Linked DNA regions of Paenarthrobacter nicotinovorans. The protein of the gene in region 1 interacts with the protein of each later gene in a pairwise test. Links are inferred from orthologs where the notes say so. Each region holds a gene or a part of one and is shown on either strand. Other genes may lie near its edges.

What was found. The genes of interacting proteins can lie anywhere in the genome.
Region 2: the proteins of JMY29_RS13935 (region 1) and rlmB interact in binary tests that used the Escherichia coli proteins (3 or more experiments, as listed by UniProt). The link is inferred for Paenarthrobacter nicotinovorans from one-to-one orthologs.

The regions. Positions count from the first base shown.
Region 1 is NZ_CP089293.1:3,001,110-3,006,697, reverse strand. Bases 1-2,870 are described here. They hold JMY29_RS13935 (NAD(P)H-hydrate dehydratase), read left to right. Parts: upstream 1-581; coding sequence 582-2,159; downstream 2,160-2,870. Other genes in these bases: glgX (glycogen debranching protein GlgX), read left to right, coding at 2,228-2,870; JMY29_RS13940 (holo-ACP synthase), read left to right, coding at 219-566; glmS (glutamine--fructose-6-phosphate transaminase (isomerizing)), read left to right, coding at 1-214. Also shown: more of glgX, read left to right, coding at 2,871-4,540; treY (malto-oligosyltrehalose synthase), read left to right, coding at 4,537-5,588. UniProt on the Escherichia coli protein: Bifunctional enzyme that catalyzes the epimerization of the S- and R-forms of NAD(P)HX and the dehydration of the S-form of NAD(P)HX at the expense of ADP, which is converted to AMP.
Region 2 is NZ_CP089293.1:817,856-823,356, reverse strand. Bases 1,825-4,607 are described here. They hold rlmB (23S rRNA (guanosine(2251)-2'-O)-methyltransferase RlmB), read right to left. Parts: upstream 3,820-4,607; coding sequence 2,830-3,819; downstream 1,825-2,829. Other genes in these bases: cysS (cysteine--tRNA ligase), read right to left, coding at 3,900-4,607; JMY29_RS04000 (carbon-nitrogen hydrolase family protein), read left to right, coding at 1,825-2,040. In the rest of the region: glycogen debranching protein GlgX, read right to left, coding at 1-1,110; more of JMY29_RS04000, read left to right, coding at 1,231-1,824; more of cysS, read right to left, coding at 4,608-5,366; JMY29_RS03985 (hypothetical protein), read right to left, coding at 5,402-5,501. UniProt on the Escherichia coli protein: Specifically methylates the ribose of guanosine 2251 in 23S rRNA.

The DNA of each region.
Region 1 (5,588 bases):
ACGTGGTGCACGCACCCTGGTCATCGCCGAAGAGGGCGACGAGTCGGTCAAGGACTACGCAGAGCATGTCTTCTACGTACCGGAGACGCCCACGCTGCTCATGCCGCTGCTCACCACGGTTCCGTTGCAGATCTTTGCTGCCGAACTGGCCGGGGCGAAGGGATACGACGTCGATCAGCCGCGTAACCTCGCCAAGAGCGTGACCGTAGAATAACGGCATGATTGTTGGCATTGGCGTAGACGTCGTAGATATTGAGCGGTTTGGCCGGCAGCTTGAACGGACTCCCGGGCTGAGGGATCGCCTGTTTGTGCCCGCCGAGCGTGAACTCAACACACGTTCCTTGGCTGCCCGTTTCGCGGCCAAGGAAGCAGTGGCCAAGGTCCTGGGCGCACCGGCAGGCATGAACTGGCAGGATTGCTGGATCGGCCTTGACCAGAATGGTCCAACCATCCAGGTCAAGGGAACTGTGCTTGCCGTCGCTGAGGCCAAGGGCGTCAAGCGTTGGCACCTGTCGATGAGCCACGACGGCGGCATCGCCACGGCAACCGTCCTCGCTGAGGGCTAGACGGACACTTAAACAATGATCAGCGCCTTCACCGGACAACAGATCAGGGACACGGAACAGCCGCTCCTGGACTCCGGTGAGGGCGCTGTTCTTATGCAACGGGCAGCGTACGGCCTCGCCCAGGCCGTGATCCGTGAGCTGAAGAAAAAACGCCGGTTGGCCGGTGCATGCGTCACGGTTCTCGCCGGCAAAGGCAACAACGGCGGCGATGGCCTCTATGCTGCCGCGTATCTCGCCCGACGCGGAATGCGTGCGACGGCGGTACTCGCCGGCGATTCCGTCCACGCGGAAGCATTGGCTGCTCTTCTCGCCGCAGGTGGGCGGGTTTTGCAGCTCGGTCCTTCAAATGCCGAAGAGCTCGCTGTTCTGTGTGCCGGTGAGGACGTGATCATCGACGCCCTGCTGGGTACCGGCGCCCGCGGGGGATTGCGCGAAGCCCCGGCCGAGCTGATTGCCGCGCTGCAGGAACTCGGACCACGGCTGGTTGTCGCCTGTGACGTCCCAAGCGGGCTGGATGCAGGCACCGGGGAGGTCCACTGGCCCGTGCTGGATGCCGATGTCACGGTCACGTTCGGTGGTGTCAAGGCAGGGCTCCTGACCGATCCAGGTGAGGGCTGCGCGGGGCGGGTGGAACTGGTGCAGATCGGCATCGAGGCCGCGCTTCAGGACCAGGCGCCGGAGTTGCGCCGCCTGACCGACCCGGACCTTGGCGCCTTGCTGCCCCGCCCCGGCCGGAGATCACATAAATACTCCCGCGGTGTCCTGGGAATTGTTGCAGGTTCGTCCCGTTTTGCCGGCGCCGCTGTCCTGGGTGTGCACGCCGCAGCCCTCGCCGGGGTGGGCATGGTGCGCTACGTCGGCCCCGGGTCCGCGGCGCGAATGGTTCTCTCCCGGACCCCGGAGGCCTTGTGGGAGGACAAGGATCCGGGCCGGGTCCAGGCATGGGTAGTGGGTCCGGGCGTCGACGGGGAAGAGCAATTGGGCCGTGCAGGGGCTGCCGTGGAGGCGGCCCTGGGCCATGACCTTCCGGTAGTGGTCGATGCCGGGGCGCTGAGCCTCCTCCCGGAACGTTGCCCGCCCCAATGGATCCTTACCCCGCACGCCGGCGAACTTGCGTCCTTGCTGGATTCGCTGCCGTCCACGGGCGAAGTTGCGGTGACCCGGGCCGACGTCGAATCCCGGCCCCTGCACTTCGTACGCCAGGCGGCCCAACAAACCGGAGCCACAGTGCTCCTGAAGGGTGCCACGACACTTGTGGCGTCGCCGTCGGGAATTGTTTTCAGCCAGTCGGAGGGCATCCCCTGGATGGCGACCGCCGGCAGCGGCGATGTCCTGGCCGGAGTGCTGGGAGCGTTGCTGGCTCAGGCCGCTGAAGAGATAGGCGGCGACGACGGCGCGTATGCCGGCCTGGGCCTGGACCCTGCGGACCGCTGGGCTGCTGTGGCGGCCGTGGCGGCGGGCATCCACGGCAGGGCAGGTGCCCTGGCGTCGACGGATTGCGACGGTGGCCCCCTTACAGCCTCGGCAATTGCTGCGGCTGTGCCGCGCGTTATTGGTTCGCTCAGCGCGGAATACGACCGAACAATACCGTAAGGTTACTGTCGTTGTCAGGGTACTGAGTAGGCTTGCAACAGTTGTTCGCATCATCAAGAGGAGAACGCATGGAAGTCTGGCCTGGATCGGCTTATCCGCTGGGTGCCACCTTTGACGGCACCGGCACCAACTTCGCGCTTTTCAGCGAGAAGGCCGAAAAAGTGGAGTTGTGTCTCTTTGACGACGACGGCGGCGAAGTCCGCGTAGACGTTACCGAGGTAGATGGTTACGTATGGCACTGCTACCTTCCGCAGGTGCAGCCGGGACAGAAGTACGGCTACCGGGTTCACGGGCCCTACGATCCCGACGCCGGTCAGCGTTTCAACCCCAACAAACTGCTGCTGGATCCGTACGCAAAAGCCATCCACCGGCAGATCGACTGGGATCCGTCCCTTTTCTCCTACAACCTGGGAGACCCCGATTCGCGGAACGATGAGGACTCAGCGCCGCACATGATGCTTGGCGTCGTCATCAACCCGTTCTTCGATTGGGACGGCGACAAGCTCCTGAGGATTCCCTACCACAAGTCGGTCATCTATGAGGCCCACGTCAAAGGCTTGACCCAGCTGCACCCGGAAGTCCCCGAAGAGCAGCGCGGCACCTACGCCGGCGTGGCACACCCCGCGGTCATCTCGCACCTGCAGAAGCTCGGGATCACCGCAATCGAACTGATGCCGGTGCACCAGTTCGTCAACGACGGCATCCTGCAGGACAAGGGCCTGAACAACTACTGGGGCTACAACACCATTGGTTTCTTCGCGCCCCACAACAGCTACAGCTCCAAGGGCGACACCGGCCAGCAGGTCCAGGACTTCAAAGCCATGGTCCGTGCGCTGCACACCGCGGGAATCGAAGTCATCCTGGACGTTGTGTACAACCACACCGCCGAAGGCAACCACCTGGGACCCACGTTGTCGTTCAAGGGCATCGACAACTCCGCGTATTACCGCTTGGTGGAAGATGACCAGAAGTACTACATGGACTACACGGGTACGGGCAACTCGCTGAACGTCCGCAGCCCGCACTCCCTGCAGCTGCTGATGGACTCCCTCCGCTACTGGGTCACGGAAATGCACGTCGACGGCTTCCGCTTCGACCTCGCCTCCACCCTGGCACGCGAGTTCTACGACGTTGACAAACTCTCCACCTTCTTCGAACTCATCCAGCAGGATCCCGTGGTTTCGCAGGTAAAGCTCATTGCCGAACCGTGGGACGTTGGTCCCGGTGGTTACCAGGTTGGCAACTTCCCGCCGCAGTGGACGGAATGGAACGGCCAGTACCGCGATACCGTCCGTGACTTCTGGCGCGGGGAACCCTCGACTCTGGGCGAATTCGCTTCCCGGCTGACCGGGTCGGCTGACCTGTACGAACACTCAGGCCGGCGGCCGGTGGCATCGATCAACTTCGTCACCGCCCACGATGGCTTCACGCTGGCAGACCTCGTCTCCTACAACGAGAAACACAACGAGGCCAACGGCGAAGACAACAACGACGGCGAGTCCCACAACCGTTCATGGAACTGCGGCGAGGAGGGGCCGACAGACAACCCCATCGTCCTCGGCTTGCGGGCGCGTCAGCAGCGGAACTTCATTGCCTCCCTGTTCCTGTCGCAGGGCGTTCCCATGCTGCTGCACGGTGATGAACTTGGCAGGACGCAGAACGGCAACAACAACGGCTACTGCCAGGATTCCGAACTTACGTGGATCAACTGGGACAACGTGGACCAGCCCCTGATCGAATTCACCGCGGCCGTGAGCGCACTGCGTGCCAAGCACCCCAGTCTGCGGCGCAGCCGGTTCTTCGATGGACGCCCTGTCCTGCGTGGGGAGGGCGAGCGGCTCCCGGACATCGTATGGCTGGATGCTGACGCCAGCACCATGAGTCCCTCGGATTGGGATGAAGCCCTGGGCCGCTCCGTTGGCGTGTTCCTGAACGGTGACGGCATCCATGGCCGCGACAATCAGGGCCGCCGCATTACAGACGTCAACTTCCTGCTGTACTTCAACGCCGACCAGGAAGACGTCGACTTCCGGATTCCCTCGGATGAATACGCGCCGGCCTGGGATGTCATGATCGATACTGCCGGAGAGGGAGCCGAAGCGGGCGTCATCAAGCCCGACCAGATCCTTTCCGTTGGCGGTAAGTCGCTGGTGGTCCTCCGTGCGCACAGCACTCCCGAGATCGAGCCGGACCACTCCGTCGCTGCCTCGCTTGCAGCATTGACGCAGACGAGCACCCCTGAAACGGCCTCGATTACGGCTCCCGCCGTCACGTCGCTGCCGTATGACTACAAGGGCCCCGACGAAGGGGACGACGCCGGCGAAGCTGCGGAAGCGGGCGAGGTTACGGAAGCGGGCGAGGCGAAGGAGACCGAATCATGAGGACGCCGGTCTCCACCTACCGTCTCCAGATCCGTCCCGGCTTCACCTTGCAGGATGCCGCCGGACTCACGGGTTACCTGCACTCCCTGGGCGTCGATTGGGTGTACGTCTCGCCCATCCTGACCGCGGAGCAGGGCTCGGACCACGGCTATGACGTGACCGATCCCTCCACGGTGGACCCCTCCCGGGGTGGCCCCGAGGGTTTGGCTGCCCTGACCAGGGCCGCCAAGGACAACGGCATGGGAATTCTTGCCGACATCGTGCCCAACCACATGGGTGTTGCTACTCCCAAGCAGAACGCCTGGTGGTGGAACCTCCTGAAAGACGGGCGGGATTCCAAATACGCCGAGGCCTTCGACGTGGACTGGGAATTCGGCGGCGGCAAGATCCGGATCCCGGTCCTGGGCAGCGACGACGACCTCGACCAGCTCAAGCTGGTGGACGGCGAACTGCACTACTACGACCACCGCTTCCCCTTGGCCGAAGGAACGTTCGCCTCAGGAGACAGCCCCAAGGATGTCCACTCGCGCCAGCACTACGAATTGATCGGATGGCGGCGGGCAGATGCGGATCTGAACTATCGCCGATTCTTCGCCGTGAATACCCTGGCCGGCATCCGGGTCGAAATTCCCTGGGTGTTCGACGAGTCGCACGCCGAGGTTGTCCGCTGGTTCCACGAAGGACTGGTGGACGGACTCAGGATCGACCATCCGGATGGGCTTGCCGATCCGGAAGGCTACCTTGCCAGGCTTCGCGAGGCGACCGGGGGCGCTTACCTGCTTGTGGAGAAAATCCTCGAACCCGGCGAGCAACTTCCGGAGACTTTCAGCTGCGAAGGAACAACCGGTTATGACGCCCTCGCGGACGTAGACCGCCTGTTCGTGGATCCAACCGCCGAGGAATACCTCAATTCCCTGGACGCACGGTTGCGGAACTCGGAGAAAGCGGCCGATTACGCCGAGATGATCCATGGGACCAAGCGGCGGATCGCTGACGGCATCCTGCGTTCAGAGATCCTGCGGCTTGCCCGCTTGGTACCGGTCTCCCT
Region 2 (5,501 bases), 2.2 Mb from region 1 along the record:
GGCCTGCAGGAAGGGGTGCTGGGGATCGAAGGTGTTTCCGGCGTCACGGCAAAAGGTCACTGCGAGGTCGAAGCGGAATCCGTCCACGTGGAACTCGTTGACCCAATAACGCAACGAGTCCAGCGCGAGGTCCACCACTACGGGGTCGCTGAAATCCAAGGTGTTGCCGCATCCAGTGGTGTCCAGGTAACGGCCATGCGCGTCATGACGGTAGTAGCGTTTCTCCCCGAGTCCCCGGAAGCTCAGCGCCGGCCCGTCAGGACCGGCCTCGGCAGTGTGGTTATAGACCACGTCCAGGATGACTTCGATCCCGGCCGCGTGCAGGAGCTTGACCATGCCCTTGAGTTCGTCCTGCACAGCGTGGGGACCTGCGTTGCGGGCAGCTTCCGTGGCGTAGTCCGAATGCGGGGCGAAAAAGGCCGCGGTGTTGTAACCCCAGTAATTGGTCATGCCGAGGTCCTGGAGGTGCGATTCATCCAAGTGGAAATGGATGGGCAGCAGCTGCACGGCGGTAATGCCCAGCTCGGTGAGGTGCTGGATCATCACAGGGTGCGCCATCCCGGCATACGTGCCGCGGAGGTGCTCGGGAATTTCCGGGTGAAGCATCGTCTGGCCGCGGACGTGGGCCTCATAAATGACCGAAGTCCGCATGGGGGTCCGGGGCGGTTTGTCCTCACCCCAGTCAAAGCCGGTGTCCACGTGGACACTCGTCAGGAACTCGCCATGCTGATCCACGGCGCGACCGTAGGGATCGAGCAGGAGCCTCTGTCCGCCGTCGTCATCCGGGTCCAGCGCCGGAACCGACATGGGCAGCACGTCTTCCAAGGGCGCCGCGCGGAAACCATAGCGCGTGCCCGGAGGGAAGCCGCCCACCAGCCCGAAATGCACGTCGTCTTCGATGTTGGGAAGTATCCGGGCGCGCCACGGTTCGCCCGGCGCTTGGAACACGATCTCCACCCGTTCCAGGTCCGGCGCGAAGACTGCGACGTTTACTTCCTGGTTTTGCGTTCTCTCCGCATCCGTAAGACCGGGCTGGGGCGTGCTCAGTCCGAGGGGTCGTGGCCGCGACGCGTCGACGGCAGCTGTTGTGTCAAAGATAGGCATAACCATTGAAGGCAAGTTTAGTTCCACGCCCGGTATGTGCAGTGCCCGCAGCCCATATGACGACGTTCGAGGCAGCGATTTTGTGTTCCTTGGCATACTGGGAGGCAGAGAAGTGGAGGTTCTATCGTGCGCGTGGCACTCGCCCAAGTCATCTCAGGCCGCGACCTGGCCGAAAACCTGCGTCTCCTGGAGGAGTACGCGCGGCGTGCCAAGGATGGTGGGGCCGGCCTGGTGGTCTTCCCCGAGGCGATGATGCGCGCGTTCGGCAATTCACTGTTGGACATCGCGGAACCGCTGGACGGTCCCTGGGCAGGCCGTGTTCGTGCCATCGCCGAGGAGCTGCAGCTGGTCATCGTGGCGGGCATGTTCACGCCCGGCGCTGCTGCGGAGTCCGGGGCGCCGCGTGTGCGCAACACCCTTCTCGCCACCGGGCCCGGCGTCGACGCCAGCTACGACAAGATCCACCTTTTCGATGCGTTCGGCTTCGCTGAATCGGACACCGTTGAGGCCGGTACAGAACCCGTGACGTTCGACGCCGGCGGCCTCACCTTTGGTTTGGCCACCTGCTACGACATCCGATTCCCCGCCCTGTTCACTGCCAACGCCCAGCGCGGTGCCGTGGTGAACATCGTTTCGGCGTCCTGGGGAGCTGGTCCGGGGAAGGCCGATCAGTGGCAGCTCCTGGCACGTGCCCGCGCAGTGGACACCACTACGTTCGTCCTCGCCTGCGGCCAGGGTGATCCAGCCACTCAGGGAATTGAAGCCAAGGGTGCCGCCCCCACGGGAGTCGGGTACTCCGCCGTCGTGTCCCCCTTCGGCCAGGTTCTGGAAGCCCTCGAAGGTGAGCCGGGCCTGATCTTCGCCGACCTCGATGCCGCAGTCGTGGACGACGCCCGGCAGAAGCTCCCCGTCCTGGCCAACCGCCGCGACTTCTGACCCTCGCTCACATCCCTAAGGCTTCCCGCCGACCCTCCCTCACATCCGCCGTGCTTCACATCGACACTCACTCACATCCCCCGTGCTTCACATCGACGCTCCCTCACATCCCCCGTGCTTCACATCGACGCTCACTCACATCCCTAAGGCTTCCCGCCGACGCTCGCTCACTTTCCGCGTGCTTCCCGCCAACCCTCCCTCAACTTTTGGCTGTGGGGCCAATGCTGCCTTTGGTCTATTCGCGGTCAGGAATCGAACCGCTAAAAGGCAGGACGCCAGGCGGTCTACGTCCGAGCGATTGGCGCTCAGGCGGGTGGACCAACCGAGGCCGCTGTCGCCGTCGTGATTCCAGAGCGGCCTAAAGGGTGAGAACGTGAGCAAGCGACCGGCCCAAACAAGCGGGACGTGAGCAAGCGACCGGCCCAAACAAGCGGGACGTGAGCAAGCGACCGGCCCAAACAAGCGGGACGTGAGCAAGCATCAGGCTCAAGCACGCGGAACGTGAGCAAGCATCAGGCTCAAGCACGCGGAACGTGAGCAAGCATCAGGCTCAAGCACGCGGAACATGAGCAAGCATCAGGCTCAAGCACGCGGAACATGAGCAAGCATCAGGCTCAAGCACGCGGAACATGAGCAAGCGACCGACCCAAACACGCGGAACGTGAGCAAGCATCAGGCTCAAGCACGCGGAACGTGAGCAAGCGACCGGCCCAAGCACGCGGAACGTGAGGAAGCATCGGGCATGCGAAAGGCGGCGGTCGCGTCTGCGACCACCGCCTTGGGCACTGCTTACTGGGCGGAGCGTTGCCTCGACACTTCGTACAGCGAGATGCCGACGGCCATGGATGCGTTGAGAGACTCCATGGCGGAGTCGATCGGGATGGAGACGATCTGGTCGCAGTTTTCGCGCACGAGCCTGCTGAGGCCCTTGCCTTCGGAACCAACCACGATGCAGACCGGTTCGGTGGCGACCGTGAGGTCGGGCAGCGAGACGTCGCCGTCGCCGTCCAGTCCCAGGACGTAGATGCCCATGTTCTTGAACTGCTTGAGCGCGTTGTTGAGGTTCGACGCGCGGGCCACCGGTACGCGGACAGCGGCACCAGCGCTGGTCTTCCATGCGGACGCGGTGACGCCCACGGAACGACGCTCGGGTACGATCACGCCGTGCCCGCTGAACGCGGAGACGGAGCGGATGATGGCGCCGAGGTTGCGGGGATCGGTAATGCCGTCCAAAGCCACGAAGATCGGCGCATTGGAAATGTGCCCCTTCTTCCACTTGGCGAGGGTCTGCTCGGCGAGGTCGTAGGCGTCCTCGTATTCGTACGGCGGGATCTGCAGCACGAGTCCTTGGTGGACGGCGTCCTCGGTCATGCGGTCCAGCTCGGGCTTGCCGGTTTCCAGCAGCGGGATGCCGCGCTCGGCCGCGAGCTTGAGGGACTCCTTGACGCGGTCATCCATTTCAATCCGGATGGCTACGTGCAGTGCCTTGGCAGGGATGCCGGCACGCAGGGCTTCGACCACGGAGTTACGGCCGGTGACCAGTTCCTCGGTGGCGCGGCCCTTGGGGCCGGAGCGGGCGCCGGCGCCGCCCGGACGTGCCGGTCCGCGCTTGGCGGCCGAGCGCTCAGCGAGCTGCTTGTTCTTGTACGCCTTGTGGTAGGTGCGGTCCTCCGCCTTGGGTGTGGGACCCTTGCCTTCCAGAGCCTTGCGGCCATGGCCACCGGTTCCGGTGGAGGGGCCCTTCTTGTTCTTGACCGACCGGCGACCATTGTTGGCCATGAGATTCCATCCTTGATTTTGTGAGTAAGTCTGGAATCAAGTCTACTGACCCGATGCAATTCGGCCGCAGCGCCCGTTTGTCAGTCGCGTTTGAGGCTCCAGGTGGCCCCGTCCGCACCATCTTCGACGACGACGCCGGCGGCGGCGAGTGTGTCGCGAATCGCGTCGGAGGCTGCCCAGTCCTTGTTGGCCCTTGCGGCAGCGCGGGCCTGGAGCTGTGCGTCCACGAGGACCTTCAGCGCGGCATGCTCACGGCCCTGCACGGCTTCGGGTTGCTTCACTGCGTCCAGCCCCAGCACCTCGGTCATGGACAGCACGCCGTAAAGGGCCGCCTTGGCGCCGTCCAGGTCACCGCTCGCTAGGGCTGTGTTGCCCGCGCGGACGGTTTCGTGCAGCACGCCGAGGGCTTGCGGGACGTTGAGGTCGTCATCCATTGCAGCAGTGAACGCGGCGGGCATGTTGGCCTGCGGTGCCACGTCCGCGCCTGACCTGCCGGGAACTTTGGCGGACGCTTTAGAAATGAATCCGTCAATGCGTTCGACGGCGGCCGCGGCCTCCTGCAGCGACGTGGGCCGGTAATCGAGCACCGAGCGGTAGTGTGCCTGGCCGAGGTAGTAGCGGACGACCCGCGGTGAGGCGAGGTCGAGCATCTCTGCCGGGCTCACGGTGTTGCCGATGGACTTGGACATCTTTTCGCCCTCGTACGTGACCATGCCGTTGTGCATCCAGAAGTTGGCGAATTCGTCGCCGGCGGCCTGCGACTGGGCCATCTCGTTCTCGTGGTGCGGGAAGCGCAGGTCCAATCCCCCGCCGTGGATGTCGAAGCGCGCACCAAGGTACTTGGTGACCATCGCGGAGCATTCAAGGTGCCAGCCCGGACGGCCCGCACCCCACGGCGACGCCCAGCTCGCGGACTCCGGTTCGCCTTCCTTGTAGCCCTTCCACAGTGCGAAGTCGCGGGGATCGCGCTTCCGGCTGACGAACTGGGCTTCGACGTCGGGGGCGCCCTGCATGTCGTCGATGTTCTGCCGCGTCAGGGAGCCGTACTTGCTCCACGAGCGCACGTCGAAGTAGACATCGCCCGAGTCGTCCGGCGCGGGGTAGGCGTGGCCCCGGTCGATGAGTCGCTGGATGAGCGCGTGCATTTCCGGGATATGTCCGGTGGCCCGCGGCTCGTAGGTGGGGCTCTGGACGCCGAGGGATTCGTAGGCGTTCTCGAATTCCTGCTCGTAGCGGTAGGCCAGGGCCCACCATTCTTCGTTCTGCCGTGCGGAGGGTTCGGCGTCCCAGTCCGGGCCGAACGACTGGGCGGACTTGGCCAGGATCTTGTCGTCGATGTCGGTGACGTTGCGCACCACGGTGACACGGAGGCCACGGAATTCGAGCCAACGGGTCAGCTGGTCGAAGGCGATCGCGGACCGCACGTGGCCCACGTGGGGCATTCCCTGGACGGTGGCCCCGCAGTAGTACACGCTGGCCTTGCCGTCTTCGAGGGGAACGAAGTCGCGGACTTCGGCGGAAGCGGTGTCATAAAAGCGCAGGGTCACCGCTCCAGATTAGCCGATGACGCGGCGTGACCTGCCTACTTGCAGTATTCGCCGATCTTATTGAACTGCACCTTGAGTTTTTCCTGCTGCTCCTGGGTGGCCGCGCCCAGCGACGACGCTGCAGCCTTATCCATG